4 regions of the Barrientosiimonas humi genome follow, and region 1 is predicted to be linked to each of the others. Evidence: riboswitches for the same ligand, from Rfam matches in the RefSeq annotation. Region 1 holds a riboswitch; each other region holds the start of a gene.
The links. A riboswitch is a leader RNA that binds a small molecule or an ion and turns the genes downstream of it on or off. The one in region 1 is predicted to bind S-adenosylmethionine.
Positions count from the first base shown of each region.

Region 2: it holds a riboswitch for S-adenosylmethionine, as region 1 does, so the genes downstream of both, metX (homoserine O-acetyltransferase MetX) here and FB554_RS11280 (flavin reductase family protein) in region 1, are expected to answer to the same signal.
Region 3: it holds a riboswitch for S-adenosylmethionine, as region 1 does, so the genes downstream of both, metB (cystathionine gamma-synthase) here and FB554_RS11280 (flavin reductase family protein) in region 1, are expected to answer to the same signal.
Region 4: it holds a riboswitch for S-adenosylmethionine, as region 1 does, so the genes downstream of both, FB554_RS12110 (transporter substrate-binding domain-containing protein) here and FB554_RS11280 (flavin reductase family protein) in region 1, are expected to answer to the same signal.

Region 1 is NZ_VFOK01000001.1:2,406,446-2,409,972, forward strand. It holds gene FB554_RS11270 (response regulator) at 1-160, shown strand, start outside; gene sfnG (dimethylsulfone monooxygenase SfnG) at 171-1,259, opposite strand; gene FB554_RS11280 (flavin reductase family protein) at 1,315-1,818, opposite strand; SAM riboswitch class I at 1,834-1,924, opposite strand; gene FB554_RS11285 (amidohydrolase family protein) at 1,934-3,178, opposite strand; gene FB554_RS17810 (hypothetical protein) at 3,221-3,343, shown strand; gene FB554_RS11290 (malate dehydrogenase) at 3,392-3,527, shown strand, end outside.
Region 2 is NZ_VFOK01000001.1:954,599-958,125, forward strand. It holds gene FB554_RS04505 (DUF4192 domain-containing protein) at 1-1,237, shown strand, start outside; SAM riboswitch class IV at 1,266-1,374, shown strand; gene metX (homoserine O-acetyltransferase MetX) at 1,413-2,600, shown strand; gene FB554_RS04515 (universal stress protein) at 2,659-3,033, shown strand; gene FB554_RS04520 (RNA polymerase sigma factor) at 3,282-3,527, shown strand, end outside.
Region 3 is NZ_VFOK01000001.1:134,019-137,545, reverse strand. It holds gene FB554_RS00675 (o-succinylbenzoate synthase) at 1-181, opposite strand, end outside; gene FB554_RS00670 (NUDIX hydrolase) at 178-672, opposite strand; gene metB (cystathionine gamma-synthase) at 704-1,882, opposite strand; SAM riboswitch class I at 1,962-2,080, opposite strand; gene FB554_RS00660 (1,4-dihydroxy-2-naphthoyl-CoA synthase) at 2,172-3,110, shown strand; gene FB554_RS00655 (SDR family NAD(P)-dependent oxidoreductase) at 3,202-3,527, opposite strand, start outside.
Region 4 is NZ_VFOK01000001.1:2,578,973-2,582,499, forward strand. It holds gene ssuE (NADPH-dependent FMN reductase) at 1-519, opposite strand, end outside; gene FB554_RS12110 (transporter substrate-binding domain-containing protein) at 549-1,508, opposite strand; SAM riboswitch class IV at 1,711-1,825, opposite strand; gene mfd (transcription-repair coupling factor) at 2,059-3,527, opposite strand, start outside.

The DNA of each region.
Region 1 (3,527 bases):
GCGCCTGGTGGCGCGCGGACGTACCAACTCCGAGGTGGCGGCCGAGCTGTTCATCTCGCTCGGCACGGTCAAGACCCACCTCGGCAGCATCCAGACCAAGCTGGGCGTGCGGAACCGGGTGGAGATCGCCGCCCGGATGTGGGAGTCGGGCCAGGTCTGATCCAGCCTGGTCAGGCGGCGCCGCGCTCGGCGTCGGCCTCGCCCTCGAGCTCGCGCACCAGCGGGATGACCTCCTTGCCGAAGCGCTCGACCTCCTCCTGCACGTGCAGGAAGCCGACGAGCAGCAGGTCGACGCCGACCTTCTTGTACTCGACGATGCGGCGGGCGACCTGCTCGGGCGTGCCGACGAGGCCGGTCTTGAAGCCGTCGTTGTACTGCACCAGGTCCTTGAAGTCGGAGCCGGCCCACATGCCCTTGCCGTCCGAGCTGGCCTTGCCGGCCTGCTTCACGGCCTCGCCGAACGCCTTGACCTTGTCCTCGTCGGCGTTGTCGATGATGTCCTGCACCACCTGGCGGGCCTCGTCCTCGGTGTCGCGCACGACGGCGAACCCGTTGAGCCCGAAGCCCGGCCGGCGGTCGTGCTCCTGGCCGTAGCCGGAGACCTCCTCGACCTGGTCGCGCACGTCCTCGACGGTGTTGCCGTTCATGAAGTACCAGTCCGACAGGCGGCCGGCCATCTTGCGGGCGCTGGTGGAGTTGCCGCCCTGGAAGACCTCCGGCGGCGTGCTCGGCTGGGGGCGGAAGGTGAGGTCGCGGGTGCGGTAGAAGTCGCCGCGGAAGGTGAAGTCGTCGGTGCTCCAGGCGCCCTTGAGCACCTCGATGAACTCCTCGGAGCGGCGGTAGCGCTCCTCGTGGTCCAGCCACGGCTCACCGAGGTTGGTGAACTCCTGCTTGAACCAGCCCGACACGACGTTGAGCGCGAACCGGTCGTTGCTCCACTCCTGCGCGGTCGCCGCGAGCTTGGCGAGCACCGCCGGCTGCCAGAAGCCCGGGTGGACGGCCGCGATGACCTTCAGCTTCTCGGTGTTGGCGAGCAGCAGCTGCGAGAACGAGGTCGACTCGTGCTGGGCGTCGGCGCCGTAGGACGCGAGGTAGCGCACCTGCGTCAGGGCGTACTCGAAGCCGTTCTGCTCGGCCACGCGCGCCGTGTCGATGTTGTACGCCGGTGAGTGGTTCGTGCGCTGCGGCAGCGTGCTCACGACGAGACCACCGGACACGTTGGGCACCCAGTAGGCGAACTTCAGAGGGTCGACAGACATGCGTGAAACTCCTTGTGGGGTTTGGGTTCTCGAGGTCCGGTGCGCTGCGCGCGACTCAGTCGAGCGCGCGGTAGACCGCGTCGTGGTGCACCAGCGGACGCACGCCCTCGGCGCGCTCGAGGTCGGTGACCTCCGCCGTCACGACGAGGCTGTCGCCGGCCTCCAGCACGCCGACCACGGCGGCCGACAGGCGCAGCACCGGGTCGGTGAGCGCGGGCAGCTCGTCGGCGTGCCAGCGCCAGGTGCCGTCGTAGGCGAACCGCTGGCTGCGGTCGGCGGAGAAGCGGCGGGCGAGGTCAGCCTGCCCGTCGGCGAGCAGGTGCAGGGCCACCCGGCCGGACTGCTCGATCGTCGACCGGCTCGAGCTGGTGAGGTTGAGGTTGAACGACACCAGCGGCGGGTCCACCGACACCGACACCACGGAGATCGCGGTGAAGCCGACCGGCTGACCAGCGTGCGAGCTGGTGATGACCCAGGCGCTGCTGGCCGCCTGCCGGAAGGCCGGGCGCAGGTCGATCGGGGCGTCTCGTCGGGGCAGCACGGTGAGGGGTTGTGACATCGCGGAGCGTCCTCTCGGCCATCGGTCCTGGCGTTAGCACCTTCCTCGGGCGAGGCGGTTGCTGCGGCGTCGACGAGCCAGGTCTCTCAGCCGCTCTGGATGGGATAACGAGACGTTATTGAGAGGTCCGCCAGTCGGGCAAGCCCTGTCCAGCACCTGGGACCAGGGCCAGCCCGTCGGCCACCACGCGTCCGGCGTGGATCACCGTGCGGTCGGTGCCGCGGTCCATCACCGCCGAGGTCACGGTCTCGCCGTCGACCAGCAGCAGCTCGGCCGGGTGGCCCACCTCGAGACCGGGCCGGTCGGCGACGCCGCCAAGCCGCGGCGCGGTCGCGTCGAGCACCGCCGCGCCGCCCACGGTCGCGATCGCGACGCAGTGCTCGATGAGCTCGTCGGCCCGGAAGCCGTGGGTGAACGCCAGCTGCCAGGTGCGGTCGAGCATGTCCGCGTTGCCGTAGGGCGACCAGTAGTCGCGCTGCCCGTCCTCCCCCAGCCCCACGCGTACGCCCGCCTCGGCGAGCGCCGTCAGCGGCAGTCCCTGCTGCCTGGCCGGGGCGACGGTGGCCATCGCGATGTCGAGCTCGGCGAACGTCTCGACCAGCCGCCGGGTGGTGGCCTCGTCGACCGAGCCGAGGTCGTACGCGTGGGACATCGTGACCTGCCCCTGCATGCCGAGCGCGCGCACCCGCTCGATCACCAGGTCGGTGCTGAACACCCCGAGGTGCCCGGGCTCGTGCAGGTGAATGTCGATCGGGACCTGGTATCGCTCGGCCAGCTTGAAGACCACGTCGAGGTGGCCCTTGGGGTCGCGGTCGAGCGTGCACGGGTCGATGCCGCCCATCACGTCGGCGCCCTGGCGCAGCGCCTCCTCGAGCAGCGGAACCGTCCCCTCCTCGCGCAGCAGCCCCGCCTGCGGGAAGGCGATGACCGCGACGTCGCAGCGGCCCGCGTGGGTCTCTTTGGCCCGGCGCACCGCGTCGAACCGCTCGAGCCCGGCGTCGACGTCGATCTGGGCGTAGGAGCGAACCCGCGTCGCGCCGCGGGCGATCATCCGGCCGAGGGTCAGCTCTGCCCGCTCGGCGACCGGCAGCTCTGCCGAGCGCCAGTTGGCGCGGTCGTTCATCACCATCGGCCAGATGCCCGGCGAGCCGGTGTGCTCGCGGAACGGCAGCCCGATGCGGGTGGAGTCCAGGTGCACGTGCACGTCGGAGAACGACGGCAGCAGCAGCCGGCCGCGTCCCGGCACCACCTGCGGCTCGACCCCCTCGGGCAGCGCGGCCACGATCCGGCCGTCGAGGACGGCGACGTCGGTCGCGCTCCGGCCCCACGGGCGTACGTCGGTGATGAGCAGGGCGGTCATGCGGGCTCCTCGTCGGTGGGCTCGGTGCGGGGTCCGGGGGTGGTGGGCCAGACGGTAGCCGCCGAGGTAAGCCTCGACGCCCGCGTGGTGATCGTCGCGCTGATGACGCTGACGGGGTCGTTCGTGCTCGCGGCACTCCTGGCCCAGAGCGTGATCCACCTGTGAGGTAGCGTCCGAAGCATCCGTAACCGCCTCGCCCGAAGGGGAGACCCCGTGAGCACCACGCCCGTCAAGGTGGCCGTCACCGGCGCCGCCGGCAACGTCAGCTACAGCCTGCTGTTCCGCATCGCGAGCGGTGCGATCTTCGGCCCGGACCGCCCCGTGGAGCTGCGGCTGCTCGAGGTCACTC
Region 2 (3,527 bases), 1.5 Mb from region 1:
CGAGTCCGTCGTCGTGCTCGGCGGCGGGCCGGACGGTTACGGCCCCAGCGCGAGGTACGACATCGTCGCCCCGCCCGACCAGCGCGCGGAGCTGCTGCGCCAGGTCACGCAGATGATGCAGCGCGCCGGTGTCGCCTGGCACGACGTCGTGGTGTTCTCCGCCGCCCCCGATGTCGCGGCCGTCGCCGACGAGGCGGCCGAGGCGCTGCGGGCGGCGAACCCCGTCAACCACGTCGTGCTGGTGCGCCCCGCCGAGGGCGACCGGCCCGCGCAGTGGTGCATCGACGACTGCCGGTGCGGCGGCCGCTGCCCGCGCGAGGTGTGGCAGGCGGTGCCCGCCGCCGACCGCATCCCCGCCGTCGCCGACCACGTGCTGGGGGAGCGCACGCCCGCGGCCGAGCGCGAGGACCTGGTGCGCTCGCTGCGCCCGGCTCCGCTGCGCCCGGGCGCGGTCGCGCAGTGGGTCCAGACCCGCGTGCTCGGCCCGCACGAGGAGGGCGAGCTCGACGACCTCGACGACCGCTTCGCCGACTGGGCCGAGGCCACGGCCGACGACGACCTGTGCGACGACTGGGACGACGCGTGGGCGGCGGAGTGGGGCGAGCCCGACGACGATCGCGACGATCCCGACCTCGACCCCGACCACGTCGGCCCCGCCGGTGGGGAAGCGCTGCTCGACGCGCTCGAGCGGTCGGCGCAGGCGGCGAGACGGCTCGCCTGCCCCAACCCGTACGTCTGGGGCGACTACCCCGCGGCGCTCGCCCGGGTGCTCGACCCCTCGCTCGACGCGCCGAGGGTGCGCGACCTGCCCGTCGGCGACCTCGGCACGGTGCTGATGACGCTGCGCGAGCGGAACCTGCGCGACCACCTGATGGGCTGGCTGGCGATGACGCCGATGACGGTGCCCGGCCTGTTCCCCGACCTCACGCGGGCGATCCGCCGGGCGGGCGCCGTGCCGTTCGACGACCGGGTGCTCACCCCTGCCGAGGTCACCCGCGTCACCGAGCGGCTGCGCGAGCTGGTGCGCTCCGCGCCGGAGCCGATGGTGCCGGCTCCGGCCACGCTGCTGGCGTACTGGTGCTGGACGCACGGCGGGGGAGCGCTCGCGCTGGTCGCGCTCGACCGCGCCCTGGAGGCCGACCCCGACTACCGCATGGCAAGGCTGCTGATGCAGGTCGTGACCCACGGGATGCGGCCGCTCGACCTGTGTCCCACGACGCGAGAGGCGGCGGTCTGACCGCTCGGCCCGGTGCTAGCGTCGGTCGCGTCAAGAGTCTCAGCGACAAGCCCCGGCTGGCTGAGCGGCAACCCTCCACCGCGGTGGGGTGCCCCGGGTGAGGACAAGGTCGGCGACGCCGTCGACAAGCGCGGGGCAGCGACAGGTGCGAGCCCCCTGACCGGGAGCGAGGCCGATGACGCTGCAGGACCGACACCGCCCGCTGACGCGCCCGGCCTACGGCCGCCGCCCGGAGTGCTGGGTCCCGCTCGGTGCGGGCACCAACCCCGACGCGTTCGGGCTGCGCGTGGGTTCGGTGCCGCTGGAGACCGGGGGGCTGCTGCCCGACGTGGTCGTGGCGGTCCAGACCTGGGGCACGCTCGCCCCCGACGGCAGCAACGCGGTCCTGGTCGAGCACGCCCTCACCGGCGACACCCACGTCGTCGGCCCACCCGGTCCGGGGCAGCCGACGGCTGGCTGGTGGCCCGGGCTCGTCGGACCCGGCGCCGCCATCGACACCGACCGCTGGTTCGTCGTGGCCACCAACGTGCTGGGCGGCTGCCGCGGCACCACCGGGCCCGCCACCGAGGCCGCCGACGGGCAGCCGTGGGGCTCGCGGTTCCCCGAGGTCACGATCCGCGACCAGGTCCGGGTCGAGGCGCTGGTCGCCGACCTGCTCGGCATCCCCGCCTGGGCGCTGGTCATCGGCGGCTCGATGGGCGGGATGCGCGCGGCCGAGTGGGTCGCGACCTATCCCGACCGCACCCGCGCCGCCGCCGTCGTCGCCGCGTGCGGCGCCGCGACGGCCGACCAGATCGCCTGGGGCCAGGCGCAGACGCTGGCCATCGAGCAGGACCCCGACTGGCGGGGCGGCGACTACCACCGCAGCGGCGTCTCGCCCGACCAGGGCCTCGGGCTCGCGCGCCGCATCGCCCACACGACCTACCGCAGCGCGCCGGAGCTCGAGGAGCGCTTCGGGCGCTCGCCGCAGCCGGGGGAGGACCCGATGCGCGGCGGGCGGTTCGCGGTCGAGAGCTACCTGGACCACCACGCCCGCAAGCTGTCCGCCCGGTTCGACGCCGGGAGCTACGTCACGCTCACCCGCGCGATGGCGACCCACGACATCGGCCGCGGGCGCGGCGGCATCGCCAAGGTGCTGCGCCGCTACACCGGCGACCTCGTGGTGGCCGGGGTCGACAGCGACCGGCTCTTCCCGCTGGAGCTCTCCCAGCAGCTGGCCGCCGCGCACGGGCGCCGTCCGGCCGCCGTCATCGAGTCGGCGCACGGCCACGACGGGTTCCTCGTCGAGGTCGACCAGGTCGCCGATCTCGTCTCCGGCCAGCTCGCCCGATTGGCCTCCCGCCACCACCGCCGCGTCGGGTAGCGTCAGCCGCACCGGTGGCGCCGACGCCCCGGAGACGCCGCAGCGCAGGAGGCTCGAGATGACCGTGCTCGTGGGATTCGTCCCGACCGCCGAGGGGCGCGCCGCCCTGACCCGCGCCGTCGACGAGGCGCGGCGGATGTCCACCCAGCTCATCGTGCTGGACTCCGGCGGCGGCCAGTCGTCCGAGCTCGACGCCGTCGTCGCCGAGGCCGAGCAGTCCGGCGTGCAGGTCGAGCGCCGCCCCATCGAGCACAAGAAGGACCCGGCCGAAGACATCATCGCGGTCTCCGAGAAGGAGGGCGTCGACCTCATCGTCATCGGGCTGCGCCGGCGCACCCCGGTCGGCAAGCTGATCCTCGGCTCCAACGCCCAGCGCATCCTGCTCGACGCCGCCTGCCCGGTGCTCGCGGTCAAGGCCGACGCCGCCGACTGACCGAGGTGCCGCCGAGGGGCGAGCCGGCACCGGCGTACGTCGGGCTCGGGGGCCGCCCGACCCGCCGCCGGAGACGGTGGAACAACGCCACGGCGTGGGCGGTTGGAAAGAACGTCCCGTGCGTCGTTTTATAATGGTCGTGGAGCGTTCAGGAGATCAGCGTTCATCAGGTCCCCGATCAGGCGAACATTGATCCCAGACCGCGAGGCCCGCTCCACCCCCAACAACTCGGGCGCCGCCGACCGGCGGTGTCTCGTGGTGCCCAGACGGCGCCGCCCCGTGACGGAAGGTTGCTCGTGACTTCAGCGTCGAACCCCCCTGCCGACAGCGACGCCGGCGACGGCCGACGGGCCGTGCCTGCGACGTCGACCAAGCGCACCGTGTCGGCCAAGGCCCCGGCCTCGACGACCAAGAGCACCACCAAGCGTGCGGCGTCCAAGACCGCCAAGGCGACCCCGGCCAAGAGCGCCAAGTCCGCCGCGAAGCCGGTCGAC
Region 3 (3,527 bases), 2.3 Mb from region 1:
AGGCGAGCCAGCGGGACGACTCGGCGGGGGCGTACTCCAGGAACGGGCCGAACTCGCCCCAGCCGAAAGGCCCTGGGAACAGGGCAATCTCGCGCTCGGTGACGCCTCGGAAGCGGGTGCGCAGCGGCAGCTGCACCACCCGCATGCCGAGGACCAGCTGCTCGACGTCGAAGACGCTCATCGGACCCGCTGCGCCTTGCCGAACAGCACCGGACCGTCGTCCGCGAGGGCCATCGCGAGCTGGCGCTCGAACCGCGGGAGCAGCGGCGGCAGGTCGGTGACGTCGAACCAGCGCACGTCGCTGGACTCCTCGTCACCGACCCGCGGCTCCCCCGCGACCCAGCGGCAGCGGAACGCGTGGTCGAGGTACTGGCAGCGGTCGCCGTTGGGGTACTCCATCGGGATCAGCGACGACACGGCGAGCAGCCGCTCGACCTCGACCTGCACGCACGTCTCCTCGAGCACCTCGCGCTCGGCGGTGACGTCGGGCTCCTCGCCCGGGTCGCAGATCCCGGTGACGGGCGTCCACAGGCCGTTGTCGGAGCGGCGCACCAGCAGCACCTGCTGGCGCCCGTCGACCTGGCGCAGGACGTACGCCGACGTCCCCGGCAACCACAGCAGTCGGGTGCCGACGTGCTCGCGCAGGTCGGCGACGTACTCCGGGATCGGCATGACCCGAGTCTAGGAACCCGGGCCGACCACCTCAGACGGCCACGGGGGTGCGCGCCTCCGCGCGGTCGAGCGCGGCGCGCAGGTCGGCGACCAGGTCCTCCGGGGCCTCGATGCCCACCGAGAAGCGCAGCAGCCCGTCGCCGATGCCGGCGACCGCGCGCGCCTCGGGACTCATCGACGCGTGGGTCATCGTGGCGGGGTGGGCGACCAGGCTCTCGGTGCCGCCGAGCGACTCGGCCAGGGTGAAGCAGTGCAGCCCGTCGACGAACGCGCGCACCGCCTCCTCCCCGCCGCGCAGCTCGACCGACAGCATCGCGCCGAAGCCGTCCTGCTGCCGCGCGGCGATGTCGTGGCCCGGGTGGTCGGCGAGCCCGGGGTAGTGCACCCGCGCGACGGCCGGGTGGTCGAGCGCGGCGTCGACGAGGGCGCGGGCGTTGTCCTGGTGAGCGCGCAGCCGCACGTGCAGGGTGCGCAGCCCGCGCAGCGCGAGGTAGGAGTCGAACGGGCTGCCGGTGACGCCGAGCACGTTGCCCCAGTAGGCCAGCTCCTCGTGCAGCTCGGGCGTGGCCGCCACGACCGCGCCGCCGACGACGTCGCTGTGCCCGTTGATGTACTTCGTCGTCGAGTGCACGACCACGTCGGCGCCCAGCTCGATCGGTCGCTGCAGCAGCGGCGACAGGAACGTGTTGTCGGCGACCACGAGCGCGCCGGCCGCGTGGGCGGCGTCGGCCACCGCGCGCACGTCGGTGAGGCGCAGCAGCGGGTTGGACGGCGTCTCGACCCACACCACCTTCGGGCGCTCGCGCAGCGCCTCGGCGAGCGCGTCAGGATCGGTGAGATCCACTGTGCGACAACGGAACTGGCCCTTCGTCGACAGCGAGTCGAACAGTCGCCAGCTGCCGCCGTAACAGTCGTGCGGCACGACGATCGTGTCGCCGGGCGCGAGCAGCGCGGTCGTGCACAGCGCGATCGCGGACATCCCGGTCGAGGTGATGGTGCCGCCGAACCCGCCCTCGAGCGTGGCCAGCGCCTCGCCGAGGAGGTCGCGGGTGGGGTTGCCCGAGCGGGTGTAGTCATACTGCCCGCACTCGCCGAACCCGCTGAAGCTGAAGGTGCTCGTGAGGTGCAGCGGCGGCACGACGGCGCCGTGGGTGGGGTCGGCGTTGATGCCGGTGGTGAGTCCGCGGGTGAGGCGGGAGATGTCAGTCATGGTGTCCTCCTGGTCACAGGTGGCCAGCCATGCGGACCGGAGGCTGCGCGTCACCGGCGCCTGGTCAGACGTCTGCGACGCTCCATCTTCCGGCTGGCCCGAGGGCCGCCGCAGGACTTGGCACCTTTTCCGCGAGTTGCCTCGCGGAAGGCTGCCCCGGCGTCAACGGGCCTGTCCCTCAGCCGGTCTTGATGGATGTTGCGCGCGCCACGTTAACCGACCCGGCGCCGCCGTGTCCGGCACCGTCCGCTGGGTGAGCCGCGACGGACGTACGCCTAACATCACGCAGGTGAGCGAGCAGACCACCGCCAACCCGTTCCGGCCCGACGACTGGGCGCCCGTGCCCGGGTTCGAGGACCTCACCGACATCACCTACCACCGCGCGGTCGACGTGGGGTGCGTGCGGGTGGCGTTCGACCGGCCCGAGGTGCTCAACGCGTTCCGGCCGCACACCGTCGACGAGCTCTATCGCGTGCTCGACCACGCGCGGCGCACCCCCGACGTCGGCTGCGTGCTGCTCACCGGCAACGGGCCCGGCCCCGAGGGCACCGGCGCGGCCGGCAAGTGGTCGTTCTGCTCCGGCGGTGACCAGCGCATCCGCGGGCGCAGCGGCTATCAGTACGCCGACGGCGACACCGCCGAGTCCGTCGACGAGCGACGGGTCAAGGCCGAGGGCGGGCGGCTGCACGTCCTGGAGGTGCAGCGGCTGATCCGCACCATGCCCAAGGTCGTCGTCGCGGTCGTGCCCGGGTGGGCGGCCGGCGGCGGGCACAGCCTGCACGTCGTGTGCGACCTGACGATCGCGAGCCGCGAGCACGCCCGGTTCAAGCAGACCGACGCCGACGTGGGCTCGTTCGACGCGGGCTACGGCTCGGCCTACCTCGCCAAGATGGTGGGCCAGAAGTTCGCCCGCGAGATCTTCTTCCTGGGGCGGACGTACACCGCCGAGGACATGCACCGGATGGGCGCGGTCAACATCGTCGCCGACCACGCCGAGCTCGAGGCCGAGGCGCTGCAGGTCGCCCGCGAGATCATGGGCAAGAGCCCGCAGGCGCAGCGGATGCTGAAGTTCGCGTTCAACCTCACCGACGACGGCCTGATGGGGCAGCAGGTGTTCGCGGGCGAGGCGACGCGGCTGGCGTACATGACCGACGAGGCCGTCGAGGGACGCGACCAGTTCCTGCAGAAGCGCGACCCCGACTGGTCCCCGTTCCCCTGGTACTTCTGAGCGTCGCTGCGCGAAGGCAGTTCGCGGCCGGGCCTCGCGCCAGGCCCCGCAGACGGTGCCCCGATCGCGCGGACCGGCGTGAACTGCCTTCTCAGGGCGACACCCGGTGGATCTTGTGCTGCGCCGCCTGCGCGCGCGGGCGCACCACCATCGAGTCGATGTTGACGTGCTTGGGGCGGGTGGCGACGAACGCCACGCACTCGGCGATGTCCTCCTGGGTCAGCGGGTCGACCACACCGGCGTAGACCGCGGCGGCCTTCTCGGCGTCGCCGTGGAAGCGCACCAGCGCGAACTCGTCGGAGGCCACCATCCCCGGGTCGATCTCGCACACGCGCACCGGCTGGTCGAACATCTCCAGCCGCAGCGAGCCGACCATCGCGCGCACCGCGTGCTTGGCCGCGACATAGCCGCCGCCAC
Region 4 (3,527 bases), 170 kb from region 1:
GCGGGCGACGAACGCCGAGGCGACGGCGCCCAGGGCGGCGAGCACCTCAGGGGCGAGCACGGCTCCGCCGCCCTCGTGCAGGCGCACCTGCTCGGCGAGGACGAACCGCCCGCCCCCGACGTACGCCGGCTGCAGCGACCGCAGGACCGGCGCCAGCGCGTAGTCACCGACCAGGGCGTGCGCCAGGCTGCCCCCGGTGACCAGCGGCAGGACCGCCTTGCCGGACAGCGCGTCCCGCGGCAGCAGGTCGAGGAACGCCTTGAGGAGACCGGAGAACGACGCGCGGTAGACGGGCGTGCCGACGATGACGGCGTCGGCCCGCTCGATCGCGGCGACCGCGTCGGCCACCGCCGGCGCCGTGGGGTCGGCGCGCAGCAGCGGCTCGGCCGGGAGGTCACGCAGGGCGATGGCCTGCACCTGGTGGCCACGCACCGCGGCGCGCCGGGCGACGTGGTCGACGACGGCGTCGGTGCGCGACGGTGCGGTCGGGCTGCCGGTGATCGTGGCGATGAGTGCCATGTGCGGATTCCCTTTGTTCCGAAGGCGATTCAGGACTTGGGCAGACCGGGCGGGTTGACCAGGGAGCGCGGCACGGCGTCGGCCTGCACGCCCCAGCGGTCGAGCACGGCGCGATAGCTGCCGTCGGCGATCGCTGCGTCGACCGCGGCGGCGAAGGCGGGCGCGAGACCCGACCCCTTCTTGCTCAGCACGCCGATGAGTCCCTGCCGCGACCCGCCGCCGGAGAAGCGGCCGATCTCGACCGTCTGCTTCGCGGTGTCGATGTGGTAGCGCACGTTGGGGCTCGGCCCGACGTAGGCGTCGATCTGGCCCGACTGCAGCGCGAGATAGCGATCAGCCGGGTTCTGGTAGTAGCGGATCGTCGCCCGGGGCCGCCCCGCCTTGACGTTGGCGGCGTTCCAGTCGACCAGGATCTTCTCCTGGTTCGTGCCGGACCCGACGGCGAGCGTGCGCCCCGCGATGTCGGCCCCCGACCGCACCCGCCAGGTGGCGCCCTTCTTGGCCTCGACCGAGATGTCGTCCTTGCGATAGGTGGCGAAGTCGTACTTGGCCTTGCGCTCCTCGGTCACGGTGACGTTGGACAGCACCGCGTCGAAGGTGCCGGCGTCGACCTTGAGGAAGAGGTTCTCCCAGGAGGTGACCGGCTGCTCGACGCGCAGGCCGAGGATCTCGGCGAGCAGCCGCGCGAGGTCGACCTCGACCCCGGTCGGTGTCGTGTTGTCCTCGGCGAGGAAGGCCAGCGGCGGGGTGCCGCCACCGCCCGCGGCGTTGCCGATGACGATGCTGCCGCGCTCGCGCACGGCGGCCGGGAGCCGGGCGGCCGCCGCCGCGTTCTTCGCGCCGGTCACGCGCTGCGCGCCGCTGCTGGAGCCCGCCGCGCGGGTCGCGGCGTTGCCGGGGTCGGCGCACCCGGCGAGGGCGCCCCCGGCGAGCAGGGTCAGGCCGCCGGCGAGCAGGGTGCGGCGGTCGAGAGAAGGGTTGGACGTCACGGAGGGTTCCTTCGGACGGACCGGCGGGCGGGCGTACGCTCGCGGCAGCCGGTGCGGGATCGCCGACCTGTCGGCGGATCCCCTTGCAGGACAGGGACTTTCGGGGTCTACCTGTCAGCGACAGAGGTCGCTTGCCACCTGCAGCAGATCGATGTGGCGACGGCGCACGAGGGCCTGGTTGCCGTTCATCCGTGAGTCTCCTGGATCGCGCTTGCGCGGCCGCTGCTGCGACCGAGCCAGGTCGTCACCCGGAGCACCCCACCGCGTCGGAGGGTTGCTGGCCAGCGAGCCGGGGCTTCGCGCTGACGCTCAAGACCTAACGAGAGATTATGGAATCCATTGCGTGGCGACAAGGAGGCCCCGCGGTCGTCTCGCCTGTCGAGAGCCCCACCACCCGGACAGGACCCCACCCGGCCACGAGACCCACCCCCACCCGGGCATGAAGCCGGGTTACGTGCGTTTGACCTCAATGCATGGGGGTCAAATGCACGTAACCCGGTTTCATGCGGAGTTGCGGGGGTCCGAGGGGCGGGGCGGGGGCGGGGGCGGGTCAGGCTGCGGCGGCGCTGTCGAGCAGCACCTGCTCGATCAGCTGGCGTGCCCACTGCAGCACCTCGGTGTCGCGCAGCGGGCGGCCGCCGACGGCGGCGGTGCGCGGGGCGGGCACCAGGATCTGGTGCATCGCCTCGCGGATGACCGTCCCCTTGTAGAGCCGCTGCAGCCGCAGCGCCTGGCTCTCGCGCAGGTCGACCGGGGAGAACCGCACGTTCTTGCCCTGCACCGCGATGTCGCTGATGCCGGCGCGGCGGGCCACCGTGCGCAGCCGCGCCACCTCGATGAGGTGCTGGGCCGGCTCCGGAGGCGTGCCGTAGCGGTCCTCCAGCTCCTCCACGATCGCGGCGAGCGCCGCCTCGTCCTCGACGGTCGCGAGCTTCTTGTACGCCTCCAGCCGCAGCCGCTCCCCCGGCACGTAGTCGTGCGGCAGGTGGGCGTCGACCGGCAGCTCGATCTTCACCTCCGACGGCGGCTTCTCGGCCGTGCCGTCGGAGCGGAAGTCGGCGACCGCCTCGCCGACCATGCGGACGTACAGGTCGAAGCCGACGCCGGCGATGTGGCCGGACTGCTCACCGCCGAGCAGGTTGCCCGCGCCGCGGATCTCCAGGTCCTTCATCGCGACCTGCATGCCCGCGCCGAGGTCGGTGTGGCTGGCGATCGTCTCGAGCCGGTCGTGCGCGGTCTCGGTGAGCGGCTTGTCGGGCGGGAACAGGAAATAGGCGTACGCCCGCTCGCGGCCGCGCCCGACGCGTCCCCGCAGCTGGTGCAGCTGGGAGAGGCCGAGCACGTCGGAGCGCTCGACGATGAGGGTGTTGGCGTTGGAGATGTCCAGGCCGGTCTCGACGATCGTGGTGCAGACCAGCACGTCGGAGCGGCGCTCCCAGAAGTCGACGACGACCTCCTCGAGCCGCTGCTCGCTCATCTTCCCGTGCGCTGTGGTGATGCGGGCCTCGGGCACCAGCTCGCGCAGCCGGGCCGCGGCCTTCTCGATCGACTGCACCTTGTTGTGCACGAAGAAGACCTGTCCCTCGCGCATCAGCTCACGCCGGATCGCCGCGGTGATCTGCTTCTCGTCGTACCCGCCGACGAAGGTCAGGACCGGGTGCCGCTCCTCGGGCGGCGTTGCGAGAGTAGACATCTCGCGGATGCCGGTGACCGCCATCTCGAGCGTGCGCGGGATCGGCGTGGCCGACATGGCGAGCACGTCGACGGCCGTGCGCAGCTGCTTGAGCTGCTCCTTGTGCTCGACGCCGAAGCGCTGCTCCTCGTCGACCACGACCAGGCCGAGGTCCTTGAACCTGATCTCGTTCGACAGCAGCCGGTGGGTGCCGATCACCAGGTCGACCGACCCGTCGGCCAGCCCCGCGATGACCTCGCGCGCCTCCTTGTCGGACTGGAAGCGCGACAGCGAGCGCACCGTCACCGGGAAGCCGGCGTAGCGCTCGGAGAAGGTCTGCTGGTGCT